Regions from separate parts of the Massilia sp. P1_C10 genome, predicted to be linked through region 1. Evidence: predicted binding sites of a transcription regulator. Region 1 holds the regulator's gene; each other region holds the start of a gene.
The links. Region 1 encodes FNR, which switches genes on or off when oxygen is low (the NO sensors DNR and NnrR bind a similar motif). Its sites were predicted from a motif close to TTGATNNNNATCAA; they were not measured.
Positions count from the first base shown of each region.

Region 2: a site for FNR is predicted at 7,947-7,960, ahead of AC1D02_RS06960 (universal stress protein). Genes of this name have one in related genera too.
Region 3: a site for FNR is predicted at 2,359-2,372, ahead of AC1D02_RS21120 (CehA/McbA family metallohydrolase). Genes of this name have one in related genera too.

Region 1 covers NZ_JBFUAC010000005.1:208,236-218,386, reverse strand. Annotated here, with positions in the region: gene AC1D02_RS13160 (penicillin-binding protein 1A) at 1-2,202, shown strand, start outside; gene AC1D02_RS13155 (hypothetical protein) at 2,322-2,723, shown strand; gene AC1D02_RS13150 (cation diffusion facilitator family transporter) at 2,732-3,694, opposite strand; gene AC1D02_RS13145 (PAAR domain-containing protein) at 3,783-4,040, opposite strand; gene AC1D02_RS13140 (T6SS immunity protein Tli4 family protein) at 4,037-5,269, opposite strand; gene fnr (fumarate/nitrate reduction transcriptional regulator Fnr) at 6,133-6,900, opposite strand; gene AC1D02_RS13130 (DEAD/DEAH box helicase) at 6,990-8,240, opposite strand; gene AC1D02_RS13125 (hypothetical protein) at 8,333-8,461, opposite strand; gene AC1D02_RS13120 (MSCRAMM family protein) at 8,528-10,151, opposite strand, start outside.
Region 2 covers NZ_JBFUAC010000002.1:574,278-584,428, reverse strand. Annotated here, with positions in the region: gene AC1D02_RS06995 (ATP-dependent DNA ligase) at 1-45, shown strand, start outside; gene AC1D02_RS06990 (ligase-associated DNA damage response DEXH box helicase) at 42-2,504, shown strand; gene pdeM (ligase-associated DNA damage response endonuclease PdeM) at 2,501-3,151, shown strand; gene AC1D02_RS06980 (glycine zipper 2TM domain-containing protein) at 3,289-4,335, shown strand; gene AC1D02_RS06975 (PhzF family phenazine biosynthesis protein) at 4,422-5,300, shown strand; gene AC1D02_RS06970 (Crp/Fnr family transcriptional regulator) at 5,389-6,192, opposite strand; gene AC1D02_RS06965 (response regulator) at 6,646-7,290, opposite strand; gene AC1D02_RS06960 (universal stress protein) at 7,409-7,873, opposite strand; gene AC1D02_RS06955 (protein phosphatase CheZ) at 8,251-9,066, shown strand; gene AC1D02_RS06950 (chemotaxis protein CheA) at 9,066-10,151, shown strand, end outside.
Region 3 covers NZ_JBFUAC010000013.1:42,556-52,706, forward strand. Annotated here, with positions in the region: gene AC1D02_RS21110 (glycoside hydrolase family 94 protein) at 1-1,334, shown strand, start outside; gene AC1D02_RS21115 (outer envelope protein) at 1,398-2,255, shown strand; gene AC1D02_RS21120 (CehA/McbA family metallohydrolase) at 2,477-4,093, shown strand; gene AC1D02_RS21125 (Ig-like domain-containing protein) at 4,275-7,019, shown strand; gene AC1D02_RS21130 (TMEM165/GDT1 family protein) at 7,130-7,705, opposite strand; gene AC1D02_RS21135 (serine hydrolase) at 7,833-9,443, shown strand; gene AC1D02_RS21140 (hypothetical protein) at 9,522-9,968, opposite strand; gene AC1D02_RS21145 (hypothetical protein) at 9,968-10,151, opposite strand, start outside.

The DNA of each region.
Region 1 (10,151 bases):
GAGCGCGTGAAGCTCGCCCAGGTGTCGCCGAACGTCGTCGGCGCGCTGGTCGCCACCGAGGACAAGCGCTTCTACGATCACCACGGCATCGACATCAAGCGCACCGCCGGCGCGATTTTTTATAGCCTGAAGGGCGACGCGCAGGGCGGCTCGACCATCACGCAGCAGCTCGCGCGCAACATGTTCCCCGAGGAGATCGGCCGCTCGCGCAACCTGAACCGCAAGCTCAAGGAGCTGATCACCGCGCTGAAGATCGAGGCGACTTACAGCAAGACCGAGATCCTGGAAGCCTACCTGAACACTGTGCCCTTCCTGTACAACACCTTCGGCATCGAGATGGCCGCGCGCACCTATTTCGACAAGCCGGCCGCGCAGCTCGACATCCTCGAGAGCGCGACCCTGGTCGGAATGCTGAAGGGGACCAACTACTACAACCCGGTCACCAATCCCGAGCGCTCGGTCCAGCGCCGCAACGTGGTGCTGGGGCAGATGGTCAAGGCCGGTATCATCAACGACGCGCGCTACAGGCAGTTGATTCGCCGGCCGCTGCGGGTGCATTTCGCGCGCCAGGCCGAGCGTCCCGGCACCGACACCCACTTCACCGCCTACGTGCGCAAGTGGCTGATCGACTGGGCCGACGAGAACGACTACAACCTGCAACTCGATGGCCTGGTGGTGCATACCACGCTCGATTTCGACCTGCAGAAGGCGGCCTTGCAGGCGGTCGACCGCCAGGCCAACGCGCTGCAGGCGGTGGCCGACGTCGAATGGAGCCAGCCCGGCATCAGCACCTCCGGTTCGACCGGCGCCTACGCCGCCGCGCGCGGGTCGGTCAAGCCGTTCCAGTATTTCTGGCAGTCGCACGGCGCGCTGGCCGACGCCTTCGTGCGCGAATCGGCCGAATACCGCAAGGCGGTCGAAGACGGCGAGGCTCCGGGCGCGGCGCTCAAGCGCCTGAAGGCCGACGGCAAGTTCATCGCCAACCTGCGCGCCGCGAAGTCGCGCCTCGAAGCGGGCTTCGTCGCGCTCGATCCGGCCAGCGGCGAAGTGCGCGCCTGGGTCGGCAGCCGCGACTTCCAGCGCGAGCAGTTCGACCACGTGGTCAAGGCGGCGCGCCAGCCGGGATCGACCTTCAAGCCGGTGGTGTATGGCGCCGCGCTGGAAAAGGGCCTGACGCCGGACCATCCGTATGTGGACGCGGTGATGAACATCAAGGCCGGAGACGGCACCATGTGGCGCCCGACCGACATGACCGGCACCACGGGCGGTCGCATGACGATGCGCGACGGCCTGGTGTTTTCGAAGAATACGATCACCGCGCAGGTGATGCAGGACGTCGGCCTGCCGAACATCATCAACCTGGCCAGGTCGCTGGGCATCAACCAGAGCAAGCTGCAATCGGTGCCGTCGCTGGCGCTCGGCACCAGCCCTGTGACCCTGCTGGAAATGGTCAACGCGTATGCGACCATCGCCGCGCAGGGCGACTACCGCAAGCCGGTGTTCGTCACCCACATCACGGACCGCGACGGCAAAATCATCGCGCGCTTCGGCGCCGAAGCGCCGCGCCGGGCGATGTCGCAAGCGTCGGCCGTGACGCTGATCGACATGATGCGCGGCGTGATCAACCGCGGCACCGGCACCGCGATCCGCAGCCGCTTCGGCATCACCGCCGACGTCGCCGGCAAGACCGGCACCACCCAGAACAACGCCGACGGCTGGTTCATCCTGATGCACCCGAACCTGGTGGCCGGCGCGTGGGTCGGCTTCAACGACAACCGCGTGGCCATGCGCAGCGCGTACTGGGGACAGGGCGGGCATAATGCGGTGCTGCTGGTGGGCGACTTCTTCAAGGCGGCCCTCGACAGCGGCAAGCTCGACCGAGCCGCGCAGTTCCCGGGAGGGCCGAAGATCGCGCCGGCGCCGACGGACGAGCAGCAGATGGAAGTGATCGAAGAAGGCGGCGACATGCAGCAGGACGGCGTGCCGCCACCTGCGCCCGCGCCGGAACCGGTGATCGTCGAGGAGCCGGAAGTGCCGCAGGAGCAGGAGGAGCGCCGCCGCAACCGCGACGCCGAGGTCGACCGCCAGATCCAGCAGGACCGCCAGCGCGAGATCGACCGCCAGCAGCGGCAGGAGATCGAGCGCCAGTTCCAGCAGGAGCGCCAGCAGGAGCGGCGCCCGCCGGATTCGCCGGACGCCTGATCTGTTGTGAAATCACTTCACCCGGACGGATAAATGCCGGTGAAGTGAATTAGTGCTGGATGGCCGCGCAAGCTTCGGATAAAGTTGTCGAAATTATATTTTCGCACAATGAGGCTGTCATGCGCCTGATGAAACGCTTGTTCGCACCCAAGCCCAAGAGCCAGGCGCACGTCGTCAGGCGCGCGGTCGAGGTGATTGACCGTGTGATCTTCGATGTCGGGATTCACACGCTGGTGGCCGGCACCTTCGTTCTCGACCGGCGAATGCGTCTGCGTTTCATTGGTGTGCCGATCGTGCGGCGGCGCGGTGTGGTGGCGGCGGTGCAGGTTGCCCACATCGAGGAATCGGATGCGCTGCGCGCGATGTCCGTTGGCGCGGTCGACCCCGTGCTGTTCAAGGGGGAATGCGCCAGCCTGGCGCACGCGGTGGTGCGCGAACTGGGGCACCAGCTGCCGGCGCTGCGGGCATTGCCCCTTGCGGAAGCCGCGGGCCAGCTTCGGGCTCAGGTCCAGCGGACCTGACCACCACCTTACACCCAGGACGAGCGCAGGGCGGCCGACTCGAAGTACAGCGTGCGCACCGACGGATTGTGCTTGCGCACGGCGTTTTCCAGCCGCTCGATCGCCTGTTCCACCTCGTCGATGCGCATCCCGCGCTTGAACTGCACCGACGCCGTCAGCAGCACTTCGTCCGGCCCCATTTGCATCGTCAGCACGCGCGCCACCTTGTCGATCGAGGGATCGGAATTGATGATGTCGCGCAGTTCTCCGGTTTCCTCGCGGCCGATGCTCTCGCCGACCAGCAGCGCGCCGGTCTCGCGCGCCAGCGTCCAGGCGGCGCCGACCAGCAGCAGGCCGATGACGACCGAGGCGGCCGGGTCGAACAGTTCGTTGTCGAACAGCTGGCCAAGCCCGATGCCCAGTGCCGCCACCACCACGCCGGCCAGCGCCGCGGTGTCCTCGATGAAAACGGTGAACACCGCCGCGTCCTTGCTGGCGCGGACCGCCTGCCACAGGTTGTCGCCGTCCTTGCGGTATTTGTTGAGGCCCAGGCGCGACAGGTTCCAGCTGTAGCCCTCGAACGCGAAGGCAACCGCCAGCACCACGTAGCTCCAGAGCGCGTTCTCGATCGGCTCGGGATCGATCAGGCCGTGCACGCCGCGGTAGATCGACAGGCCGCCGCCCAGCGAGAACACCGACAGGGCGACGATCAGCGCCCAGAAGTAGACCACCTTGCCGTAGCCGAAGGGGTGGGCCTGGTCGGGCGGGCGCGCGGCATTCTTCTCGCCGATCAGCAGCAGCACCTCGTTGCCGGTGTCGACCGCGGAGTGGATCCCCTCGGCCATCATCGCGGCGCTGCCGGTGATGGCGGCGACGATGAACTTGGCGACAGCAATGCCCAGGTTGGCGAAGACGGCCGCGTAGATCACTTTCTTCGTCGCCGCCTTCTTGTCTTCGCTTGCGGCTGATGCTTGTTTCGGTGCTGCCGTCATTCCCGGTCCTGTTCTCATCGATGCCAAGCGATGAGTGTAGCAATTGCCGAGATGAGGCGGGGGCGGCGTTTCAGCCGTGCGCGCCGGGTCAGGGGCGGGAGTAGTTGTTATCGGTTGCGATCAGCATGGCGCCACAGCTAGTCTTGTGGCCGTGATAGGCGACGCCAACGCCATCAATCGTGTGGCGTTCGTCGCCTTCGACGATGGTTCCCGGGCCGTGTAAAGGGCAAGAACACAAGTCGCCGACCCGAGCAACACCTAAGCCATCGACAGTGAAATAGGTTGCTGTCACATTGGCGACTTCACCGCCGTGGGTGGTCTTGTCATGCAGCCGGATGACGTTCATCCGGCCTCCGATCCACTCGAATGAGGAAGAGGGTCGTGTTCTGTCAACTCCCAAACCGATGCGACCTCTCGAGTCGGATGTTCGCCGCTTAGCTTCTGCCATATGCCACGTTTGTCGAGCAGAACCGCGTTGGGCATAGGCTCGCCCGCGACGACGTGGCGGCGTCGCCCGCCGATCACCAAGCCATTATCTCGACATTCCCACCAACCCGACGCCGGACAAGGACTGCCACTGTCTGCATGGGCTCCTAGCGGGGTTTTGGGCGCGGAATTTTTTTTAGCGGCCTCGCCGGTGGGGCGCACGCGAATGGTGCTGACGAGTTTGTCCCACAACGCCACAGCTTCCTCATCCGTGATACTCGGCGCGACGCTCGCTGTCTGATCGTCCTTGACGCCGGTGTCCAGCTTGATATCCAGTTCCGGCAACAACGAATCTCTCACTGCGCCCAAGCTGACAAACGCGAACTCGTGCGATTCGGTTGTGTGTTCCTGTGCCGGCTTGCGGGCAAGAACTTCAAAACCATTCCAGTTGCCTAACTGCCGCGGGCCACGGCGGAAAAATTTTATCCGGGAATACCAGCTGCCACCTTCCTTCGCGGCGGCGTCCAGACGTTTTTCCAATCCGCTTGACTCAATGAGGTAGTCTTGGTTCTTGACGACGGCGACGGAAAAATGGACATCTGGAAACTCCTTCAACCTTACTCCGATCGAGGCACGTTCGAATTCGGGTTGCAAAGCAACGAAACCGCCTTCTATGCAAACACCTGTTTCCGTAGGGGACTCGTCGTCGGCGCGGAGCCGTAGTAATGTCGCGGTCTTGTTTAAGCTGTTAACCGAGTCGTCCTTGGGATGGGATGCCCCGTGTTGAATAAATAGATCATCGCCAATGGGAATGAAAGATTCGACTGTGTAAGATCCTTGGTCTCTGTAGCCAAAAACTAATTTCTGGCCGGGAGCTGCGCCATCAATAACTTTGCCGAACAGAGAATCGCTAGCGGCGAGCGCGCTACCCTTCAAAAATATTCGGTTCTTTTCAATCTCTACGAGTTGAGCATTTATACGTGTGGATATTGTATGTGCTTCACCCGAGTGGAAATCGATGGGGAAATCCACATCTGTAGGCCCGAAGACCGCATTCGCAGTCGAAGGTATTTCAACAATAAATTGCCCAAAGCAAATCTTTTTCGTTCTTTTAAAGAGTGGTTCAAGTCGTGATGATAGAGCCGTCATGCTGGGCCTCTTTGATGACTGGACTGGATGATCGCAGGCGTTCAGAAACGGTGTTGAGAAGAAAATCAGTGCCGTAAAAGCGACGGTTTTGGTTGATTGTCGTGAAGAACTCATTTTGCAGCCCACACCATGGAATGTGCAATTTTCACAAGGCAGTACAGCGTGGAGCAAAGGGGGCTAGCGCCTTGGTAGCTGTGCTGCCTCGATCTGTGAGAAATTGCAGTTCAACCGGCAATGCAGTGAACTGCTTCAGCGACATCCCGGCTTCTAGCGAAACACACAGCAGCCGGTACTCGATCCCTCCGCAAATCGCTTCGCCGCCGCTGACATTCTTAACCAGGAGCTGGTTTTCGGCCAGTCCACGATCGGTAGCGAAGCGCAGGCGAATGGACGATTCGCTCCACTAAGACCAGCGAACGGATTGGGAAGCGGGATGCCTGTCATGTCGCGATCTCCGTTGAGCGGCGCTGCTGTTCCAAGGTTGGATCGAAGGAAATCTTGCTCCCTATAACAGTTTTTCGATTTGAGTTATCGCAAAAATGCTTAGGCGAAATTCGCGATAGGGCTGGAGCACGTTGCCGGGACGGGTTGGCCAAGCCGGTATGGTTCGGGCTTGCCTTGGGAGGATGCTCACGCTACGAGCTGCGCTTCGGCTGTTCGTGTGCGTGCGCGAGCTGGGGTCGCCGTCACATCTGGCGCGCTTCACCGATCGCGTACTGCCGCACTCGCGGAAGATGCGGGATCGTCAGCGAGGCGCTGCCCCAGAATACCCGGGTGATCGGGCTGGTGAAGTGCTTCGGCTTCGAGGTTGCGCTGGCGCCGAAGGAGCGAACGATGCGCTTATGTCCTTCCGCTGGAGGAGGTCACGACAACGGGCTGCAATGCCCTGTGCCGGCCGCCATCGCGCGCAGCAGTTCCGGCTGCAGCAGCGTGACGTCGCGCTTGTCGACCTTCAGCAAGCCAAGCTGTTTGAAGCGCGACAGCAGCCGGCTGATGCTTTCGATCGTCAGTCCCAGGTAGTTGCCGATGTCCTCGCGCGACATGCGCAGCTGGAAGTGGGTGGCCGAATAGCCGCGCGCGGCGTACCTCGCCGACAGGTTGACGAGGAAGACTGCGAGGCGCTGCTCGGCGCGCATATTGCCCAGCAGGAGCATGACGTTCTGCTCGCGCGTGATTTCGTCGCTCATCAGACGATGGAAGTTGTGCAGCAGCGCGGGCAGGTGGCCGCACAGCTCTTCGAGCTCGTCGAACGGGATTTCGCACACTTCGCTGTCTTCCAGCGCCACCGCGTCGCAGTGGTGGTGGCCGCCGCCAATCGCGTCAAGGCCGAGCAGCTCGCCGGCCATCTGGAAGCCCGTAATTTGCTGCTCACCGGCGGCGTTAACCTGCGAGGTCTTGAAGTGTCCGAAGCGGATGGCGTAAAGATTACGGAACGGCTCGCCCATCTGGTACAGGCGTTCGTCGCGCGCCACACGCCGCCGGCGGCCGATAGCGGCGTCGAGCAAACTGAAGTCGTCCTCATCGAGTCCTGAAGGCAAACACAGCTGATCCGAGCTACAGGCTGCGCAGCTCGGCTTGAATCCATTCGCGCGGAAGGGCGGCGCGATGGCAAAGGGCCGTGGATGGTTCACGTGGTCGGACTCGTGATTCCCGTTCTGCGGGGGACGCTTCCATTATAGTGCTGACGGGCGGACACTGCCAGCGCCGCCCGGGCTTTTCCCTAGCGCCGCGCGAAGCGCACGTCCACCTCGGTGACCTTGGCGTCGCCCTTGGGCTTCTTCGGCTTTTTCGGCTTCTTCACCACTTCGCCGCGGGTGTTCGTGACCGGCACGCGATGATCGGGCTCGAAACCCGCTTCCTCGACCCGCTCCAGCGTTTGTTTCGTCAGCACTTCAATCGCGGCCAGCTGCGTGACTTCGTCGGCGCACACCAGCGACACCGCTTCGCCCGAGGCGCCGGCGCGGCCGGTGCGGCCGGTGCGGTGGACGTAGTCTTCGGCCACAATTGGCAGGTCGAAGTTGACCACCAGCGGCAAGTCGTCGATGTCGAGGCCGCGCGCGGCGACGTCGGTGGCGACCAGGATGCGCGCGTCGCCGGCCTTGAAGCGCTCCAGCGCGCGCAGGCGCGCCGGCTGCGGCTTGTCGCCGTGGATCGAGTCGGCCGGGATGCCGTGCGATTGCAAGGTGTCGACCAGCGCGTCGACCCCCTTGCGGGTCTTGACGAACACCAGCACCTGGCCCCAGCGCTTCTTCTTCAGCAGGTGCATGAACAGTTCCGGCTTGCGCTTCTTGTCGACCGGGACGATCCACTGCGCGATCGCCTTGACGGTGGTGTTGCGCGGACTGACTTCGATGCCGAGCGGGTCGCGCAGCAGCTTGCCGGCCATCGCACGGATCTCGTCGGAGAAGGTGGCCGAGAACAGCAAGGTCTGGCGCCGCGCCGGAAGGGCGGCGAACACCGCATCGAGCTCGCGCGAAAAGCCCAGGTCGAGCATGCGGTCCGCTTCGTCGAGCACCAGCACCTGCACTTGGTCGAACTTGACGGCGTTCTGGCGGTGCAGGTCGAGGAGGCGCCCCGGTGTGGCGACCAGCAGGTCGAGGCCTTTGCGCAGCTTCATCATCTGGGGATTGATGCTGACGCCGCCGTACGCGACGTGGGTGCGCAGCGGCAGGCTGGCGCCGTAGGCCAGGAAGCTCTGGTGCACCTGCTCGGCCAGTTCGCGGGTCGGCACCAGCACCAGCGCGCGCACCGAATTGGCGGCGACCCTGGTCCCCTCCATCGTCAGCTTCTGCAGGATCGGCAGCGCGAACGCGGCGGTCTTGCCGGTGCCGGTTTGGGCGGCGGCCATCACGTCGCGGCCCGCCAGCACGGCGGGAATGCCCTGCAGCTGGACCGGCGTCGGCGTTTGGTAGCCAAGTTCGGCCAGGGTGCGGACCAGCGGATCGATCAGTCCAAGGGAGTCAAACGACATGGAAAATACCTGCTAATGGAAGGGAACGGGCGACAGTTTACCCTGTCGCGCACCGACAAGTGGCGAAAAACGCGCGCGCGGCCGGCCTGGCGCTATGCGGCCGGCGTCGTGATGGCCGGTGTGGCGACCGTCGGCTTGAGCGGATCGTGCTTGTCCTTGCAGCCCGCCACGCACAGGCAGGCGAGGGCGAAGGCGGCGCATCGGAGCGTGAATGGCTTCATCGCAAAGTCCCCTTTGAAACGGCCATGATACTGAAAACCGCCGGGCCGGGGCGCGCGCTCGGGCGGCTAGGGCGGCGCCGCGCTGACGACGATATCGCGGCCGTTGAGCGAGTTTCCGTCCGGGCCGATGGTCACGGCCGGCGCGCCGGATTGCGCCAGGCGCAGGCGTTCGAGCTGGGCCGGCGCGATGCGCAGCTGGTAGCGACCCGGCAGCACGTACGGGATCACGTACGAGCCGTCCGCGTTGCTCCGGACAGCGGCCGCAACGCTGCCGGCTGCGTCGACCAGCTCGACCTGCAGCTCGCCGATGCCGCGTTTGGCGCCTTTCTCAAGCAGCCAGGTGGTGCCGTCGACGTCGCCGCTGACGCTGACGGCGAAGTCGATCGCGGCCACCTTGCCCGGCCGCGGCACCACGCGCACTCCCTTGACGCGCGCCACCCATTGTGGATCGTCCAGCGTGCTCGGGTCGAAACCGATGTCGACGTTGACGTTGGGCGGCAGCCGGTCCAGCCACGCGAAGCCGGCGGCGTCGGTGCGCGCCAGGTGGTTGCCGCCATTGACGGTGAAGCCGGCGCCCTTGATCGCTTCGTCGCCGGCGTCCATCACGCCGTTCTGGTTCTTGTCGAGGAAGACCCGCACGGAGGCGGTGCCGCTGCCGGCCATCGGCTGGGCGCCGGCCAGCCAGCGCGACTGGCGCGGCTCGCGGCCAAGCGCGACGAACAGGCGCGCGCCGACGCCCATCTCGCGGCGGCTCGACCAGAACGCGGTGACGCCAAGGCCGTAGCTGCCAAGGCTCTTGTTGATGCCGCCGGTGACGCGCACCGTGCGGTCGACGAAGGAGCGGGTCACGCCGATGTTGGCGAGATAGCCGTCGGCCAGGTTGCGGTCGGCCGCGATTGCAATCGCCGACAGGGCGCGCAGCGGCAGTACGCCGAAATCGACCTGGCCGCTGATGCCCATGCCGGCCACGCGGCGGCTGAGGCGGATCGCGCCGTCCGCCGTGCGCGCGCCCGCCAGCGACTGCCAGCGCAGCGAATTGGTCAGCGCCATGCCGTTGCGGATCCAGGACACGCGGCCCTGCGCGTCGAGGTTGCGCACGCCCGAGGCCAGCGACTCGCGCCGCGCCAGCAGCGACGCCGGGAGCATCGGCAGCAGGGCGCCGTCGGCGCGCAGCTCGTCGCGCGCATGCACCTGGCCGGCGCCGCCGGGGAAGGTCTCGCTGGTGAAGTCGTCGAGCACCGCGCGGCTGGCGCTCATGGCCATGTTGCCCAGCCGGGTCTTCAGGGTCAGCTGGCCGAGCCGGCCGCCGTCGTCCGCGCGGGCGGCATTGGCGCTCAGGATGAAGGCGCGCCAGTAGCTGTGCAGGCCGGCCTGCAGGTACTGGCGCTCGCCGACGCGCGTGACGGCGCCGTTGGCCGAGAGGTAGCTGGCGACGCCCCAGTCGAAGCGCGCCAGCGCGCGATTGACGCCGTCGCCGTCGCGATGCGCCGCAATGTCGTAATACAGCGCGCGGGGCGCCACCGCCGACTGCTCCAGCAGGAAGCTGCGCCGCTCGACGCGTACCTGTCCCAGCGGACCATGGAACATCAGCCGGAAGTCGTTGTTCCCGTATGCGAGCGGCAGATCGTCGAAACCGTATTTGCCGTCGGCGCGCGACTGCTGGTAGCCGACCAGCGCCTCGTTGTAATAC
Region 2 (10,151 bases), on a different contig from region 1:
TCGCTCGACACCCTGAAAGGCCTGCTGGCCACGGCGCAGGCATGAGCAAGAGCCAGGCGGCGCAGGCCGTGGATACCTGGTTCGCCGCGCGCGGCTGGAAGGTGTTCCCGTTCCAGCGCGCGGTGTGGCGCGCGGCGGTGGCCGGCGAATCCGGTTTGCTGCACGCGAACACCGGCTCGGGCAAGACCTACGCCGTGTGGTTCGCCGCGCTGCTGCGCGGGATGGCCGCGAAGGGCCGCAAGAAGAGCGGCCTGCGGGTGCTGTGGATCACGCCGATGCGCGCGCTGGCGGCCGACACCCAGCGCGCGCTGGAAGAATCCGCGGCGCAGTTGTCGCCCGGCTGGACCATCGGTTCGCGCACCGGCGACACCAGTTCGGCCGAACGCGCGCGCCAGTCGCGCAAGCTGCCGACCGCTTTGATCACCACGCCGGAAAGCCTGTCGCTGCTGCTGTCCCACGCCGCGGCGAAGGAGCAGTTCGCGAACCTGGACATGATCATCATCGACGAGTGGCACGAGCTGATGGGCAGCAAGCGCGGCGTGCAGGTGCAGCTGGCGCTGGCTCGCCTGCGCCACTGGAACCCGGAACTGGTGGTGTGGGCGCTGTCGGCCACGATGGGCAACCTGGACCAGGCGCGCGCGGTGCTGCTGGGAGAAGGGCAGGGCGTGCTGGTCGAAGGCGACCTGAAAAAGCAGATCGTGGTCGACGCGCTGGTGCCGGCCAACGTCTCCCGCTTCCCGTGGGGCGGCCACCTCGGCATCCAGATGCTGCAGCCGGTGATCGACGAGATCGAGCACTTCAACGCGACGCTGGTCTTCACCAACACGCGCTCGCAGTCGGAGCTGTGGTACCAGAACATCCTCGAGGCGCGTCCCGACTGGGCCGGCCTGATCGCGCTGCACCACGGCTCGCTCGACCGCGAGGTGCGCGACTGGGTCGAGCTGGGGCTGAAGAAGGGCGAGCTGAAAGCGGTGATCTGCACCGCCAGCCTGGATCTCGGCGTCGATTTCCTGCCGGTCGAACGGGTGCTGCAGATCGGCAGCGCCAAGGGAATCGCGCGCCTGCTGCAGCGGGCAGGGCGCAGCGGCCACGCGCCCGGGCGGATCTCGCGTGTGACGCTGGTACCGACCAACAGCCTCGAACTGCTGGAGGCGGCGGGCGCCAAGGAGGCCGTCGCCTCGCGCCGCATCGAAGCGCGCCTGGTGCCCAACAAGCCGTTCGACGTGCTGGTGCAGCACCTGGTGACAGTGGCGCTGGGCGGCGGCTTTCGCTCGGAGGAGCTGCTGGCCGAGGTGCGCACCGCCTGGTCCTACCGCCACATCAGCGATGAGGAGTGGCAGTGGGCGCTCGATTTCGTCGCGCGCGGCGGCCAGAGCCTGACCGTGTATCCCGAATACCGCCGCGTGCTGCCCGACGAGGAGGGCGTCTACCGCGTGCCCGATGCGGCTGTCGCGCGCCGGCACCGCATGGGCATCGGCACCATCATGTCCGATTCGAGCGTGCAGGTGAAGTACATGAGCGGAGGGCGCATCGGCAGCGTCGAGGAGTCCTTCGTCGGGCGCCTGAAGGCCGGGGACCATTTCCTGTTCGGCGGCAGGATTCTCGAATTCGTCCGGCTGCACGAGATGACGGCATTCGTCAAGCGCGCCACCGGCAAGCGCGGCGCGGTGTCGCGCTGGATGGGCGCCAAGATGCCGCTGTCGTCCGAGCTGGCGCACGCGGCCCTCGAACAGTTGCGGCTTGCGGCGGCGGGCCAGTTCATCGGCCCGGAGATGGAGGCGCTGCGCCCGCTGATCGAGATCCAGCAGCGCTGGTCGGCGCTGCCCACCATCGACACGCTGGTGATCGAGGCGATGAAAAGCCGCGAGGGCCATCACCTGTTCATGTATCCGTTCGCGGGACGCTCGGTGCACATGGGCCTGGCCTCGCTGCTGGCGTACCGGGTCGGCCGCATGCTGCCGATCACCTTCTCGATCGCGATCAACGACTACGGCTTCGAGCTGCTGTCGGCCGAGCCGGTCGACTGGAAGGCGCTGTTCGCCGGCGCCACCGGCGCGCAGGTCGGGCTGCTGTCGACCGGGCGTCTGCTGGAGGACGTGCTGGAGAGCCTGAACGCCACCCAGCTGTCGCAGCAGCGCTTCCGCGAAGTGGCGCGCATCGCCGGGCTGGTGTTCCAGGGCTATCCGGGCCAGCCGAAAAGCGCGCGCCAGCTGCAGGCTTCGTCCTCGCTGTTCTTCGAGGTGTTCCGCAAGCACGACTCCGGCAACCTGCTGCTGACGCAGGCGCAGCGCGAAGTGATGGAGCAGGAGCTGGAGCTGACGCGCCTGCGCGACACGCTCGACGAGCTGCATGCGCGCGCCATCGCCTACCGCGAGGTCAAGCGCGGCACGCCCTTCGGCTTCGCGCTGATGGTCGAGCGCTTCCGCGAAAAGGTCACCACCGAGAAGCTGTCGGACCGCGTGGCGCGCATGGTGCGCGAGCTCGAAAAGGCGGCGCAGCCGTGAGCGCGCGGGAGGCGATCGTGGCCGGCGAGACGGTGCTGCTGCTGGCGCAAAAGGCGCTTTACTGGCCGCGCGAGAAGATGCTGGTGATCGCCGACATCCACTTCGGCAAGGCCGCCTCGTTCCGCGCCCAGGGCGTGCCGGTGCCGCGCGGGACCACCACCCAGAACCTGGCCGAACTCGATGCGCTGATGATGGAACACGAGGTCGCGCACATCATGTTCCTCGGCGACTTCCTGCACGCGCGCGCCGCGCACGCCATCGCCACCGTGGCCGCAATGCTGGCCTGGCGCCTGCGCCATCCCGCGCTGAAGCTGACCCTCGTGCGCGGCAATCACGACCGCCACGCCGGCGATCCGGCGGCCTCGCTGGCGATCGACATGGTCGACGAGCCGCACGTCATCGGGCCGTTCGGATTCTGCCACCACCCCGACATCGCCACCGACGCGTACGCGTTGGCCGGCCACATTCACCCGAGCTACCTGCTGGCGACGCGCTTCGACGCGCTGCGCCTGCCGTGCTTCGTGGTTGGCCCGAAGCGCATGATCCTGCCGTCGTTTGGCGCCTTCACCGGCGGATACCTCATCACGCCCGAGGTGGGCGACGCTATTTACGTTACTTCGGGCGAAGCGGTGCACTTTGTACGGTAGCGCACGGACGTACAGACGAGCTGAAGGGTACCTTAAGGGTACTCGCTGTAAATACGCAGCCAACTGCTAAGGAGAATATTATCAAAACATCAAATAAACTCATCGCCGGACTGGTCTCAGTGCTGCCACTGTTTTCCATGACTTTCGCCGCAGCGCCTGCCCAGGCCCAGCAATACAACACCGCCGAACGCGGCTACGCGCCTGTGATCCGCGGTTTTAACGTCGACGAAGTACGCCGCCTGGCTCCAGGCGTCGAGCTGAACTTCGACGTCTACGGCACCCCTGGTGGCCGTGTCTACCTGCAGATCGCCGGCGCCGCCCGCGGCCTGCAGCTGACCGAAACCGCGCCGGGCCAATATGAAGGCACCTACACGATCGGCACCCGCGACCGTATCGCCGCCAACAGCGCGGTGACCGCGAACATGCGCGTCGGCAATCAAGTGACCACTGGCGTGCTGAGCGAATCGCTGCTGCGCGGCGTTGGCCGTCACAACGCACCGCGCCGCGGCGACCTGGCCGACATGCCGCGCGTCGAGCGTTTCGAAGTGGCGCCGGAAACCGACCTGCGTCCGGGCAACGAGCTGAACTTCCGCCTGCACGGCACCCCTGGCGCCAAGGTGGAAATGGCGATCTCGGGCACCCGCGGCGTGTTCTTCATGCCTGAAGTGCGTCCGGGGGACTATGAAGGCTCGTACGTGATTCGTCGCGGCGATCGCCTGACGCCGACCACGCCGGTTACCGCCACCATGCGCCTGAACGACCGCGTCGCGACGGCGACGCTGCGTACCCCGCTGGTCGTGGCGGGCGCCGTGCCGCTGACCTCCGACGCCCGCGTGGTGCGCTATTGCACCAACTGCGCGACCGTGGAAGCGATCAACGTGATCGAAGTGAACGGTGAAGGCAACTACATCGGCACCCTGGGCGGCGCGGTTGTCGGCGGCCTGCTGGGCAGCCAGGTGGGCGGCGGCAGCGGCAAGACCGCGGCCGAAGTGGCCGGTGCACTGGGCGGCGCGTATGCCGGCCGTAACTACGACCGCAACAACGCTCGCCAGACCCGTCACTTCGAGGTCGTGATCCGCTTCGCCAACGGCGGCACCCAGACCGTGCAGTATGCCAACGATCCTGGCCTGCGCGTCGGCGAAAAAGTGAAAGTCAACGACGGCGTGCTGACCCGCGACAACTAATCGTCGCAGCCGTCCTCGAAAAGCCGGTCCCGCAAGGGGCCGGCTTTTTTCATTACAATGGAGATCGCTCATATTAAGAGGGATCCATGCGCAGCCTTTCATTCAAGCAGGTCGACGTCTTCACCAGTGTCCGCTTCATGGGCAACCCGGTTGCGGTGGTGCTGGAGGCCGACGGCCTGAGCAGCGGCCAGATGCAGCAGATCGCCAACTGGACCAACCTGTCCGAGACTACCTTCGTGCTGCCCGCCACCGATGCCGGCGCCGACTACCGCCTGCGCATCTTCACGCCCAACGCCGAACTGCCGTTTGCCGGCCATCCGACGATCGGCACCGCGCATGCGCTGATCGAGGCCGGCGCCGTGCAGCCGAAGGACGGCGTGCTGGTGCAGCAATGCGCCGCGGGACTGGTTCGGCTGAAGGTGTCGGAGCAGGCGGGCGGCGAACGCTGGGTCGCGTTCGACCTGCCGCCGGCAGTGCTGACGCCTTTGTCGGCCGATCGCATCGGGGAACTCGAGACGATACTGGGCGCCTCGCTGGAGCGCGAACCGCCGCCGAAGATCGTCGACGTCGGCCCGCGCTGGCTGGTCGTGCAGCTCGAGTCGGCCGAAGCGGTGCTGGCGCTGCGGCCCGACATCGCGCGCATGAAGGAGCATGACAAGCGGATCGGCATCACCGGCATCGTGGCGTTCGGCGAATACCCGGATGGCCATTCGGCCCGCATCGAAGTGCGCGCCTTCGTGCCGGCGCACGGCATCGACGAAGACCCGGTGTGCGGCAGCGGCAATGGCGCGGTCGGCGCCTTTATCCGCGACAGCGGCCAGGTGCACCATTTCGGTACCGAATTCATCGCGGCCGAGGGCGTGGTGGTGGGCCGGGCCGGTGTGGTGCGGCTGTCGGTGACGCCCGACCGCATCCAGGTCGCCGGCAAAGCAGTCACCTGCATCGACGGCAGCTTGAGGGTCTGACCTTGATTGTCGTACCTGCCTTCGAAGGTGCGACAAGCTGAATAAAAAACCCGCCTTCGCGGCGGGCAAAAGGGGATCGTTGGAGCGGTCAGGCCGTGGTGGCCAGCACCTGGTCGTCGCCCGGCGGCTCGGCTTCGGCCTTGAGCTTGGCGGCGGTGGCCTGCTTGGTGCGCGAGCGCGATGGCGGCAGCCGGCGCAGTGTCTTGAGCGCCTCGGCGTCCTTGATGCCGATGGTGCGCTGGTCCACCGTGATCAGGCCGATTTCATTGAACGCCGACAGCGTGCGGCTGACCGTCTCGAGCGTCAGCCCGAGATAGCTGCCGATCTCGTGGCGCGTCATGCGCAGGTTGAACAGTTTGCTGGAATAGCCCATCGCGGCGAAGCGGTCGGCCAGCGACACCAGGAAGCGCGCCACCCGCGCCTCGGCCGACAGGGCGCCGAGCATGCCGATCATGGCCTGCTCGCGCACCAGCTCGCGGCTCATCACGCCGTACATGACGTTTTCCAGTTCCTGGTGCACGCGCCCGAGCGCGGTCAGCTTCTTGAATGGCAGCAGGATCAGGTCGCAGTCCGACAGCGCCACCGCTTCCGATGCGTAGTGGCGCGTGTGGATGCCGTCCACGCCGAGCATGTCGCCCTTCATCGGGAAGCTCAGCACCTGCTCGTTGCCGAATTCGTCGATCAGCACCGTCTTGAGGAAACCGGAGTTGACGATGTACAGGGTGTCGAAGGACTGGCCGATGGTGTGCACGCGCTGGCCGGTCTTGAACTGGACGTGCTGGAACAGCAATTCTTCGGTGTTGACCGAGACCGCGGCGGTGATATGGAGCAGGTCGCAGACTTCTTTCAGGTTCGACCACAGGCGTCCCTGGCGCTGGCGGCCGGCTTCCATCGGCGACGAGTGCATGGTCGACGAGGAAGGGGAACGTGGTTCTGACGTTTGCGTGGACATTATTCTCATCTCCATGTGAAGGAACTTTTAGTTTCAGGCTGCAGGCGATCACGAGTGGGAACATCGATCGGGAACTGCAGGGACCGGTGCTTCAACAGTGATGGAACAGTGCGCTGGGCCAAACTCACGTAAATGAAAATTACCGCGAGCAAGTCGGATCGCTGAATTCAGTATGCCAACACGAGTCCGGCATGGATATCAGCGAACCCTGAATCTGACGGTAGGAAGCGGCGCGAAAGTGTAGGACTACTCTTACGTCGACGACCTCGCGCCAGAGTGAAACCCGCAGCTCGCGCGAAACTGCAAATAAAGTGATAGGGAAATACCAGGTACCCTGGGTGCGACACGAATGGCACAAAACCGTGGCGCCGTTGTCTAATTCTTTTCGCCGTTTCAGGTCTTGAAAGGCGACAGCAGGCGGTGCGCGACGGCGTACTGCACCATCTCCGACAGGGAGGTCATCCCCATCTTCTGCATGATCCGCGTCTTGTGGGTACTAACGGTTTTCACCGACAGGTGCAGGCTGTTGGCGATCTCGGTGATCGACTTGCCGCCCACCAGCAGCGAAAACACCTCGAACTCGCGGTCCGACAGTTGCTTGTGCAGCAATTGCTCGTTCGGCGTCATGATGTTCAACGCCAGTTGCTCGGCCACCTCGGTGCTGATGTAGGGCCGCCCCGACGCCACCTTGCGGATCGCGCCCACCAGCTGGGTGCCCGCGCTTTCCTTGGTCAGGTAGCCCTGGGCGCCGGCGCGGATCGCGCGCACCGCGTACTGCTCTTCCTCGTGCATGGTCAGGATCAGGATCGCCAGCTTCGGCGCCTCGTTCTTGATCTGGCGGATCAGGTCGACCCCGCTGCGGCCCGGCATCGACAGGTCCAGCAGCAGCAGGTCGAAGCCGCCCTGGCGCACGTGTGCGAGCACTTCGAAGCCGTTGATGGCTTCTCCGACGATATCGATGTCGGCGGCGCCGTCGAGGATGCGCTTGAGTCCTTCGCGCATGATCGTGTGGTCGTCAGCGATGACAATGCGGATCATAAGGTCGCCATATAAATAAGAGGGTTGCAAACCGGCCTGGCGTACACCTAAGCGTACGTCCATCTTGCGCCAGGGCGCAATACAGGAAGTGATAGGTTGACGAAGCCGCCCTGCTGGACTAGCTGCCCGGTTCCTTGATGAGGCGGTGCACCAGCACCGGCTTCTGGGTGTGCGACAGCACCTTGTTGGTGACGCTGCCAAGCAACAACTGGCCCCAGCCGCTGCGCCCGTGCGAGCCCATGAAGATCAAGTCGCAGCCGCGCTCCTCGGCCACCTCGACGATCTTCAGCGCGGCCGAGTCGGCGAACGCGGTCATCGCGCTGTGCACCAGCCCGCATTTCTGCGCCTCCGCCTCGATCGGCGCGGTGTGCTCGGCCCCGGTGCGCTCCATGGTCTCGACGTACTCCTCCTCGATCGGGTAGGAGGGCGGGATGATTTCCACGTACACCGGATACTGGTACTCGGGCGCGACGAACAGCACCAGGACCTCGGCGCCCATCTGCTGGGCGAACTTGACCCCGGCGCAGGCGGTCTGCTTCGACACGGCCGAGCCATCGGTCGTGATCAGAATTTTCCGGTACATGGTGAGCTCCTCCGACAAGACATGTCATTTTGTATTGTAGTTTGGCTTTCGCCTATTGTAAGAACGCACACGATTGATCTTGCTCAACCATTAATGCCGCGCGGCCGGTCGCGGCCTCATGCGGTTCGCCTGCGCGTCGAAATACAACACTTCCTGGCCCCAAAGTGTTGCTATCGCGCGATTTGATTGGCATCGGAATAAGTTTCCCACTTGAAATCAATCAAGCCTTGCGACAGGAGATTTACCAACGGCAACTACGCTGCTAAACTCGGGGGAACGCGGCTAAAGGTCGCATCCGCTTTGCCCGAACCCCGCACAGCCCCACCCCGACACCGCAATGATTCATTGCAAAATTAGCAAATTATGGAGAAGCAGGTATGAGCAACGCCGCTGATGATTTCGACGCACTATTCGACGAGGTGTCCGCCCAGCGCGACGTCGCGCCGGTGGCGCAGCCTGCCGTCGCCGCGGCCGCCGCCGAAGACGACCTCGAGGCATTGTTCGACCAGGTAGCGTCCGCGCAGCCGGTCGCGCCTGCCGCGCCGATGGTTGCCGAGGCAGCGCCGGCCGATACCGCCGCGTCGGCCGACGGCTCCGCCAATCCGATGTTCGAACGCCTCGGCGGCATCGTGCGCCTGCTGCACGACTCGCTGCGCGAACTGGGTTACGACAAGGCCCTGACCGAAGCGTCGTCGCAGATCGTCGACGCCCAGGACCGTCTCGAATACGTCGCCACCCTGACCGAACAGGCCGCCAACAAGGTGCTCAACACCCTCGACGACGGCATGCCGGCCCAGGACGTGCTGTCCAAGCAGGCCAGGGAAATGGAAACGCGCTGGACCGAGCTGTTCGACGGCAAGCTGTCGATCGACCAGTTCAAGGCCCTGGCCGGCGATTCGCGCGAGTTCGCCAGGAAGGTGACCGCCGCGACCGACGCCGAAAAGGCCCGCCTGCTCGACATCATGATGGCCCAGGACTTCCAGGACATCACCGGCCAGCTGATCAAGAAAGTGGTCGCGATCACCAAGACGGTCGAGCAGGATCTCGCCCAGCTGCTGCGCGATAACGCGCCGCCGGCGGTGCGCGAAAAGCTGGCGGCCGCCAAGCCGGCCCTGATGTCCGGCCCGTCGGTGCCGTCGGTGGCGCTGGACCAGGATAATGTCGACGACCTTCTTGCCGATCTGGGGTTCTGATGGACGATATGCTCAAGGATTTCGTCGTCGAGGCGATGGATCTGGCGGTCAACGTGGAAGAGCACCTGCTGCGGCTCGAGCGCGATCCTGACAACAAGGAAACGCTCAACGCGGTGTTCCGCTCGTTCCACACGATCAAAGGCGGCGCCGGCTTCATGAACCTGACGGCGATGGTGGCGGCATGCCACCTGACCGAAAACCTGTTCGACGCGCTGCGCAATGGCGCCGCGCCGGTCACCCCGCTGGCGATCGAGGCCGCGCTGCAGGCGTCGGGCTTCGTCGCCGACCAGCTGACCGACCTGAATAACGGCGCCGCGCCGGAGCAGCTGGCGTCGATGCCGGACTCGCTCGAACGCATCCTGGTCGACGCCATCGAAGGCAAAGTCAACGTGCCGGCCAAGGCCGCCGCGCCGGCGCCCGCCGCCGCACCCGCGCCCGCGCCGGTCGCCGCCGCCCCTGTCGTCACTACGCCTGGCGCGGATGGACTGGACTGGGAAGCGATGTACATGGCCGTGGTGCCCGCCGGGACCTACACCCCGGCCGTCAGCGCGCGCGACGAAGGCGTCGCCGCAGCCCGCGCCGCCGCGGTCGAAACGGCGCCGCTGTCGGTTGCCGCCGTCGCCGCCAAGCAGGCATGGGACGGCGTGGATCGCCGCGAAGAGAAGGTGCAGGAATTCCGCGCCGCCTCCGCGCCGGCCAAGGAAGACTCGATCCGCGTCGACGCCGTCAAGCTCGACGCGCTGCTGGAAGTGGCCGGCGAATCGGTGCAGGCCGCCAACCAGGCCGCCGTGCTGCTCGAACGCCTGCTGCAATTCAAATTCGAAGGCCCCGCCGCCGGCCTGATGGCGACCCTGACCGAAACGCTGGAACGCGCTTCGCGCTACTCCGCCGAACTGCAGCGCGCCACCCTGGCGACCCGCATGCAGCCGGTCGGCCGCCTGTTCCAGAAATTCCCGCGCCTGGTGCGCGAGCTGGCCAAGGACCTCGGCAAGGACGTCGAGCTGACCATCGAAGGCGCCGAGACCGAAGTCGACCGCGTCGTCGTCGACAGCCTGTACGACCCGCTGGTCCACATGCTGCGCAAT
Region 3 (10,151 bases), on a different contig from region 1:
CGATGTCGATGATCCACACGCAACCGCAAATCCTGCGCGAGCACCTGCTGCTGTGCGCGGCGCACCAGTTCGTCGAAGGCGACGTCCAGCACTGGTGGCATCCGCCGTCGGACCGCGGCGTGCGCACCCATTGTTCCGACGACTACCTGTGGCTGCCGCTGGCGGCGCACCGCTACGTGATCGGCACCGGCGACACCGGGGTGCTGAGCGAGCCGGCGCCCTTCCTCGAAGGCCGCATGCTGGCGCCGGAAGAAGAGTCCTACTACGACATGCCGGGCCACTCGCACCAGAACGCGGATTTGTACGAGCACTGCGTGCGCGCCATCAAGCGCGGCCTGCGCTTCGGCGAACACGGCCTGCCGCTGATCGGCACCTGCGACTGGAACGACGGCATGGACCGCGTCGGCAACGAAGGCAAGGGCGAGTCGGTGTGGCTGGCCTGGTTCCTGTACGACGTGCTGGTCAAGTTCGCCGAAGTCGCCGTGCTGCACGACGACCAGGCCTTCGCCGACACCTGCCGCAACGAAGCGAAGCAGCTGGCGGCCAACGTCGAGAAGAACGCATGGGACGGCAAGTGGTATCGCCGCGCCTACTTCGACGACGGCACGCCGCTCGGCTCGCACACCAACGACGAATGCCAGATCGACTCGATCTCGCAAAGCTGGGGCGTGCTGTCCGGCGCCGCCGATCCCGAGCGCACCGCCAGCGCGATGGAGCAGGTCGACCAGCGCCTGGTGCGGCGCGACTTCGGCCTGATCCAGCTGCTCGATCCGCCGTTCGACAAGGGCGTGCTCAATCCGGGCTACATCCGCGGCTACGTGCCGGGCGTGCGCGAGAACGGCGGCCAGTACACCCACGCCGCGATCTGGACCGCGATGGCGTTTGCCAAGATGGGGCAGGGCGACAAGGCCTGGGAGCTGCTGCGCATGATCAATCCGGTGCAGCACGGCGGCACGCCGGAAGGCGCGGCGCTGTACAAGGTCGAGCCTTACGTGGTGGCGGCCGACGTCTACGCGGTGTCGCCGCACATCGGCCGCGGCGGCTGGAGCTGGTACACAGGTTCGTCGGGCTGGATGTATCGCCTGATCGTCGAATCGCTGCTCGGCTTGTCGCTGGCCGCCGACAAACTGACCATCACGCCGCACCTGCCTTCGGGTTGGGAAACGTTCAAGTTGCACTATCGTTATCGCACCTCGAACTACGAAATTACCGTGGTCGCCGGCGTCGATGGATGGATGAAAGTGGACGGCCGTGATGTGGAAGACAACACAGTGTCGCTTGCTGACGACGGAAGGACGCATGAGGTGCGTTTGCAGGTAGCCCGACAGGGTTGATGCGCTGTAACATGCCCGCTCCCTCAATGAACACCGGGCTTACTTCGGTGTCGAAAGCTCATCATGTCACTTAAATCATCCCTCATCGTCGCCGCCCTGGCGCTCGTTTCCTCCACCTCCGCCACCGCGGCGGAGTGGAGCGACACCTCCATCAGCTATCGCGTCGGCACCAAATTCGCCGAGCCGTTCAACCCGGTTGACGTGCGCAAGAACATCTTCGCGCTGACCCACGCCAGCGGCTACCAATACGGCAGCAACTTCTTCAACGTCGACCTGCTGCAGTCGGACTCCAGCGATCCCGGTTCGCTGACCCAGCGCTCGGGCGCGCAGGAAGTCTACGCGCTCTACCGCAACACACTCGACATCGGCAAGGTGCGCGGCGTCGACATGGGCTTCGGTCCGGTATCGGGCGTCGGCATCACCGGCGGCTTCGACTGGAATTCCAAGAACGACGTCGGCTACAACTCGCGCAAGCGCATGCTGGTGCTGGGCCCGACGCTGATGTGGAAAGTGCCTGGCTTCCTGAATACCAGCCTGCTGGTTCTGCACGAGAGCAATGCGCCGAGCGGCGCCTTCGCGCCGATCTCGACCCTGACCGGGCGCTACACCTACAAGATCCATCCGATGCTGACCGCGGCGTGGGGCATCCCGGTCGCCGACCGCATCAAGTTCGAAGGTTTCGCCAACCTGATCGCGCCGAAGGGCCGCGATGAAGTCGGCAACCAGACCGGCACCGAGACCAACATCGACATGCAGCTGATGATGGACGTGGGCGACTATGTCGGCGCGAAGAAAAACACCTTCCGCATCGGCGTCGAGTACCAGTACTGGAACAACAAGTTCGGCAACACCGCGGCGACCACCGGCGGCAAAGGCCAGCGCGCGAGCACGCCGATGCTGCGGGCCGAAGCGCACTTCTAAGCTTTCGGGCGGCGGCGACAAACCCGGGTCAGGTCCGATGGACCTGACCCCGCCCTTGGTCCGCGCCGCGGATTGGTATCCAGAAATTCCTTCTGCTTTCCAATTAATCAATATCAACTAGGCATCAACGGCACTCGACTATTGCCGTTCTCGCATCAACTTGCCGATTTGCCAGCTTGCGATCATCAAATTGCCGATCGCAACCAGCAAACGGGGCAAGCATGTTCTCCACTCTCCGCATCCCCTTCCTTTTTTTGCTCTTGTGCGCCGGCGCCTCTGCGTCCGAAGCCGACCACCGCGAATTCGGCGCGACCCTCAACGCGCCGTACCACGGCGAAGCCGCCCCCGGCGAGCCGCGTACCTTCAGCCTCGCATTCGACTACCCGCTGGTTGCCGCGCCGCAGACCGTCGCGTGGACGCTCGAGCTGATTGCGCCCGAGGGCCGCACCGCGCGCGAATGGCATGGCGAGCAGTCGCTGTATCGCGACCCGGTTGGCGTCGACGTGCGCTGGGATGGCCGCATCGGCAGCGCCGCCGCGCCGGCCGGCATCTACCGCGTGCGCCTGCGCGCCGCGGCCCGCGCGGCCGGCGCGAGCGAGGGCGTCGAGCAAAGCTGGGAGATAGCGGTCGGCCGCGCCGCCGTGCCGGCGATGCCCGCCTTTAGCGCGCTGGCGCGACGTCCAGGGGCGCTTTCGATGGCGCCGGCGCCGGGCAGCCTGCCGTTCGACGTCTACCTCGGCAACCTGCACAGCCAGACCTCGCACAGCGATGGCGGCGGCGACCTCGCCACTTGCACCGGCGCGCAGGAGCCGCAAAGCTCGACGCACGGCCCGGCTGAAGCCTTCGCCTACGCGCGCGATCACGGCCTCGACCTGCTGGTCGCCTCGGAGCACAACCACATGTACGACGGTTCGGCCGGCACCAATCCCGCGGCCACGCCCTCCGCGGCGAAGGCGCTGTTTCGCGCGGGCCTGAACGCGGCGAAGGATTTCAATTCCGCGCACTCGGGCTTCCTCGCGGTGTACGCGCTCGAATGGGGCGTGATCGCCAACGGGGGCCACCTCAACATCTTCAACAGCAACCGCCTGCTTGGCTGGGAACGCAACGGCGCCGGCAAGCTGCTGGCCGAATCGCTGACGCCCAGGAGCGACTACGCAAAGCTGTACACCCTGATGCGCCAGCGCGGCCTGGTCGGCCAGTTCAATCACCCCTCGCAGTCCGGCCAGTTTCTGGTGAACGGCGTCCCGTTTGGCTACACGCGGGACGGCGACGCCGCGATGGCCTTGTGCGAGGTCGTCAACAGCAACGCCTTTTCGACCAGCACCACCGAATCGGAAACCCGCCGCAGCAATTTCGAATTCGCTTGCAACAAGGCGCTCGAAGCGGGCTTCCACGTCGCCTTCAGCACCAACCAGGACAACCACTGCGCCAACTGGGGCATGTCGTTCACCAACCGCACCGGCGTGCTGCTGCCGACGGGCGCCCCGTTGACGCACGCCGCCTTCCTCGACGCGCTCAAGGCGCGCCGCGTGTTCGCGACGATGGACAAGGGATCGCAGCTGGTGCTGACCGCCAACGGCCACGTGATGGGCGAGCGGTTCGTCAACAGCGGGCCGCTGTCGCTGGTCGCGCATTTCGCCAGCACGCAGGGCAAGGCCGTGTCGTCAGTGGTGATGTTCGAGGGCGTCCCGGGTCGCAACGGCACGGTTGGTGAACTGTCGCGCACGCCGGTGACGACCATCGCGCCGGCCGCCGGCGAGCACTTCTACTACGTCCGCTTGACCCAGGACGACGGCAACATGCTGTGGTCCGCACCGGTGTGGGTCACCCAGCAATAACGCGGAGAAGCGCGAATTTTTAGACATTACGCCGATTTTTGTCCAGAAATTGACATTTTCATCATTTTTGCCACAGCATTTTCTAATGTCATTGGAATGTCATGACAAAGACACGATTGCCGCTCAACATTGCTTGGCTTCACCCATCTCACATAACAATTTACAGATACGGGGAAATCCAATGCGTCGTGCCATCACCACCAAGTTGTTGCCGCGGTTTGCCATCCTGCTCGCCCTGAGCGCCGCCAGTGCCGTCATCGCGTCCGAAGCGGACCACCGCGAATTCGAAGCTACCCTGCACGCGCCGTACACCGGCAACGGCGCCACCGACGGCCGCACCTTCACGCTTCAGTTCGAGTATCCGCACGTGGCGACGGCGCAGGACGTGGTGTGGCGCCTCGAGATCGTGGCGCCGTCGGGCGAGGTGGTGCAGCGCTGGCACGGCGTCGAGGCCTTGTCGAACAAGGCGGTCAAGGTGCCGGTGCGCTGGGCCGGCCGCGACGACAGCCGCGCGATGCGCGACGGCGTCTACCAGGTGCGCCTGGCCGCGGTGTCGCAGGATGCCGCCATCAAGGGCAAGGTGACGGAGGCGCAGGTCGATGCGATGCTGGCGGCCGGCGGCGACGAGCGCGTCGACCAGGAGTGGGATATCGCAGTGGGCCAGCTCGATGCGCCGGTGATGCCCGCGTTCCAGGCGCTGCCGGCGCCGTCGATCAAGCCGGCCAGGGCGGACGCCAAGGCTGCGAGCCAGGTCAACGGTTTCGCGCCGGCGCCGGCCTCGCTGCCGTACACGGTCTACTTCGGCAACCTGCACAGCCAGACCAACCACAGCGACGGCGGCGGCGCGCTGTCGTCCTGCGTCGGCGCCCAGAATCCCCAGTCCGGCACCGCCGGCGGACCGGCCGAAGCCTACACCTACGCGATGAACAAGGGCCTCGACATCCTGATGACGTCGGAGCACAACCACATGTACGACGGCTCGGACAACACCAACGCGTCGGCCGATCCGGCCGTCGCCAAGGCGCTGTACCAGTCCGGCTTGAGCGCCGCGGCCAGCTTCAACGCCGCCAATCCGAACTTCCTGGGCGTGTACGGCATGGAGTGGGGCGTCATCACCAATGGCGGTCATATGAACGTCTTCAACAGCAATGAGCTGCTGGGATGGGAGTACAACAGCGGCGGCCAGCTGATCGCCGACACCTTCACCACCAAGAACGACTATGCCGGCATGTACACCCTGATGCGCCAGCGCGGCTGGATCGGCCAGTTCAACCACCCGTCCGGCACCGGCCAGTTCCTCGTCAACGCCGTCCCGTTCGGCTACACCGCCGACGGCGACCAGGCAATGGCGATGTGCGAGGTGCTCAACACCTCGGCCTTCTCGACCAACACCACCGAGACCGAGACCAGCAACAGCACCTACGAGGGCGCCTGCAAGAAGGCGCTCGAAGCGGGCTACCATATCGCCTTCACCACCAACCAGGACAACCACTGCGCCAACTGGGGCGCCTCGTACACCAACCGCACCGGCGTGCTGATCCCGAACGGCACCGCGCTGACGCAGGCCAGCTTCATCGCCGCGCTCCAGGCGCGCCGCGTGTTCGCGACGATGGACAAGGGCTCGCAGCTGGTGCTGACCGCGAACGGCCACATCATGGGCGAGCGCTTCACCAACAGCGGCGCGCTGAACCTGGTGGCCAACTTCGCCAGCAGCGGCGGCAAGACCGTCACCACCTCGCTGATCTACGAGGGCGTCCCGGGCCGCAACGGCACCGTGACCCAGCTGTCGACGAGCGCCAACACCACCATCACCCCGGCCAACGGCGAGCACTTCTACTACGCCAAGGTCACGCAGAACGACGGCAAGATCCTGTGGTCGGCGCCGATCTGGGTCACCCAGACCTCGTCGAGCGACACCGTGGCGCCGACCGTGTCGTCCAGCGAAACCGGCAGCAGCGGTACCATCACCTTGTCGGCTTCGGCCAGCGACAACGTCGGCGTTACCAGCGTCGAGTTCTATGTCGACGGCGTGTTGAAGGGCGCCGACAACACCGCGCCGTATTCGATGACGCTCAATTCGACTACGCTGACCAACGGCGGCCATGGCCTGGTCGCCAAGGCCTACGACGCGGCCGGCAACGTCGGCACTTCCACGACGACGACATTCAGCGTCAGCAACGGCACGCCCGACACCACGGCGCCGACCGTCAGCGCAAGCGAGAGCGGCGCCAGCGGCACCATCACCTTGTCGGCTACGGCCAGCGACAACGTGGGCGTGACCAACGTCGAGTTCTACGTCGACGGCGTGTTGAAAGGCGCCGACAACACCTCGCCGTATTCGATGACGCTCGATTCGACCACGCTGACCAACGGCAGCCATTCGCTGACCGCGAAAGCCTACGACGCCGCCGGCAACGTCGCCACGTCGAGCGCGGCCAGCTTCAGCGTCAGCAATGCGGCCACGCAGCTGATCGTCAACGGCGGCTTCGAATCGGGCGCCTCATCGTGGACCGCCTCGAGCGGCGTGATCACTTCGGATGCGACGCAGCCGGCGCACGCCGGAACCTGGAAGGCATGGCTCGACGGCTACGGCGCGGTGCATACCGACACAGCGTACCAGCAGGTCGCGATTCCATCGACGGTGACGTCTGCGTCGCTCAGCTTCTGGCTGAAGGTAGTATCGAGCGAGACCACCACGACCAGCGCCTACGACACCCTGAAGGTCCAGGTGCGCAGCAGCACCGGCGCCGTGCTCGCGACCCTGGCGACCTACTCGAACCTGAACAAAGGCGCGTCATACCTGCAGAAGACGTTTGACCTGACCGCGTATAAAGGCCAGACGGTGCGGATCTACTTCGAAGGCATCGAAGACTCCACGCTGGACACCTCGTTCATCATCGACGACGTCAGCCTGACCACGCAGTAAGCAGAGGAGGAGTCAGGTCCTGCGGACCTGGAAGGAGTCGAGCCCTGCAGGGCTCGACCGTTCCGCAGGAGCGAAGCTTCGCTTCACTAAACCCCTGCTCCACCTCCATCTCAGAATCCGAGACTGGCGCCCGCTCCCAGCAGCGTCGCGACACCGAGCGCCGCAAAAATCAGCGCCGCAATCCCGTGCACCACGCGCAGCGGCACCCGGTTCGCGATGCGCTCGCCGAAGTACACCGCCGGCACATTCGCCAGCATCATCCCGAACGTCGTCCCAGCCACCACTGCAATGGTGGACGAATAGCGCGCCGCCAGCGCCACGGTGGCGATCTGCGTCTTGTCCCCCATCTCCGCCAGGAAGAACGCGATCAGCGTGGTCAGGAACACGCCGTACTTGGCCAGCTTGGCCTCGTCCTCGTCGATTTTGTCCGGCACCATGATCCAGGCCGCCATGCCGAGGAAGGACAGGCCCAGCACCCAGCGCATCACGTCCGGCCCGAGCGCGCTGCTGACCCAGGCGCCGGCGGCCGCGGCGAACGCGTGGTTGACGATGGTCGCCGCGAAGATGCCCAGCACGATCGGCACCGGGCGGCGGAATTTGGCGGCCAGCAGGAAGGCCAGCAACTGCGTCTTGTCGCCGATTTCAGCCAGCGCGACGATGCCGGTCGATACGAGGAATGCGTCCATGCAATGATCCAGGAAAGGGGAGGCCGATCATAGCAGAGCTAAAATACTTGCGTAGTCAAGTATCCCCGCTTTCGCCCGCCGGACGAAAGTGCTATTCTGCTCGCGCCCGTTTCAAACTAAGGAAGACATGGTCCCGATGAATCGCCTCGCCGCAGCGCTGCTGCTGGCCTTCTCCAGCTTCGGCGCCTTCGCCGAAGCACCTGCGGCCGCCGCCAGTGCTGCCATCGCCGCTCCCGCATTCAATCTCGAAGCCGACGTGCTGCGCTCGATGAAAACCTTCGACGTGCCAGGCATGGCGATCGCCATCGTCAAGGACGGCAAGGTCATTGCGGCGCAAGGCTTCGGCGTGCGCAAGCTGGGAAGGCCGGAGCCGGTCGACGGCAAGACCCTGTTCGAGATCGCCTCCAACTCCAAGGCATTCACCGCCGTGGCGCTGGCCATGCTGGTCGACGAAGGCAAGCTCGCGTGGGACGACCCGGTGACCAGGCACCTGCCCGACTTCCAGATGTATGATGCCTACGTCACGCACGAAATGACGGTGCGCGACCTGCTCACGCACCGCAGCGGACTGGGACTGGGCGCCGGCGACCTGCTGTGGTGGCCGACGACGACGTTCACGTCCGACGAGATCATCCAGAAGCTGCGCTACATCCGTCCGGCGACCAGCTTCCGCAACAGCTACGCCTACGACAACCTGCTGTACATCGTGGCCGGCAAGATCATCGCCCAGAAGTCCGGCAAGTCGTGGGGCGAGACGGTGCGCGAGAAAATCCTGGCGCCGGTCGGCATGACCTCGACCACCACCAGCCTGGCGCAAAACGCCGGCGTGGCCAACCAGGCCAACGCGCACGCCAAGGTCGACGACAAGATCACCGCTGTCAAATCGATGCCGGTGCCGAACGGCGAGGGCGCGGTCGGCATCAACACCAACGCCGAGGACATCGCGCGCTGGATGACGGTGCTGCTGAACGAAGGCAAGCTCGAAGGCTCGGACAAGCGCCTGTACACCCAGGCGCGCAGCCGCGAGATGTGGACCGCGCAGACGCCGATCAAGATCAACGAGCCGAAGCCGGCCCTGGCCGCGACGCGTCCGAACTTCAGCGCCTATGGACTGGGCTTCCAGCTCAAGGACTACAAGGGCATGAAGATCGCGATGCACGGCGGCGCGCTGCAGGGCTTCTATTCGCAGGTCACGCTGGTGCCGGAAGCGAAGCTGGGCATCGCGATCCTGACCAATGCCGAGAGCAGCCCGGCGATGGCGTCGCTGCAGTACCGGATGCTGGATCACTATCTGGGCGTGACGCCGACCGACTGGATCGGCCGCTACGGCGACGTCACGCGCGAAGCGCACGAGAAGGAGCTGGCGCGCGTGAAGGGCGCGGCCGGCAAGCGCGCCGGCAAGTCGCAGCCGTCGCTGGCGCTGGCCGCCTATGACGGCGAATACCAGGACGCGTGGTACGGCAAGGTGACGATCAAGCCAGAGGGCGGCAAGCACGTGCTGAGCTTCTCGCGCACGCCGGACCTGACGGGGGCGCTGGAGCACTTCCAGCACGACACCTTCATCGTCCGCTGGAAGGAGCGCAACTTCAACGCCGACGCCTACGTCACGTTCTCGCTCAATCCCGATGGCAGCATCGAGCGCATGAAGATGGCGCCGGTGTCGACCGAGACCGACTTCAGCTTCGACTTCGCCGACCTGACCTTCGTCCCGGTCAAGCCGCCCGCAAAAGACCTGTAATAGTCGAAGCGCGCCGATAAAAACCGGGTCAGGTCCGCCGGACCTGACCCAGTCCTTGGTTCGCGGCGCGGACAGAATCTACTTCTTCGACCCAACCGGGCTGCAATGCGAGTCGATCGCAATACGCCTGTCTCCGAGTAACAGGGAGCGCGGCGCGATGTCTAGCTTCCCCGAAAACGCTGCACTCTGCCAGCGTATTTTGCAGGCTTGCAAATCCACCAGGAACAATCGCCGTACGCTGCCGGAAAAGGTTGGCACGTAAAGCATCCTGGCATTCGCCATCATCAGCGGTCCCTCGATAATCCCGAGATCGAGCGTGCATGCATCGGCCATCAGAGGCCCCTGCCAGGCAACAGGACGGATTGCGTCGTCAGCGACGCCCAATTGAATGGTTTGCCCGTTGGCCTGGGCTGTGCTTCCCACAGGCGTCACCGGACGAAGCCTGCATTCGGCATTCGCTGCACTCGCCGCCACAGCGCACAATGCGAGCGCGCTCCCCCATCTTACGGATATGGAAGCGGCCATCACAACACTGCGGCGAAATAATGAACGAGCGCGAGGTCGCGCCGATTCCAGCTCCAGTTCACGGTCGTATTCTTTCTGCCTACGGCCCCTAATCGTCCCCAATACCCCACCGGATAGTTTAGTGGCGCCGACTTCACCACAATCACGACGTGGCCATTTGGCCGCTGCTTCAAGCCGCCTATT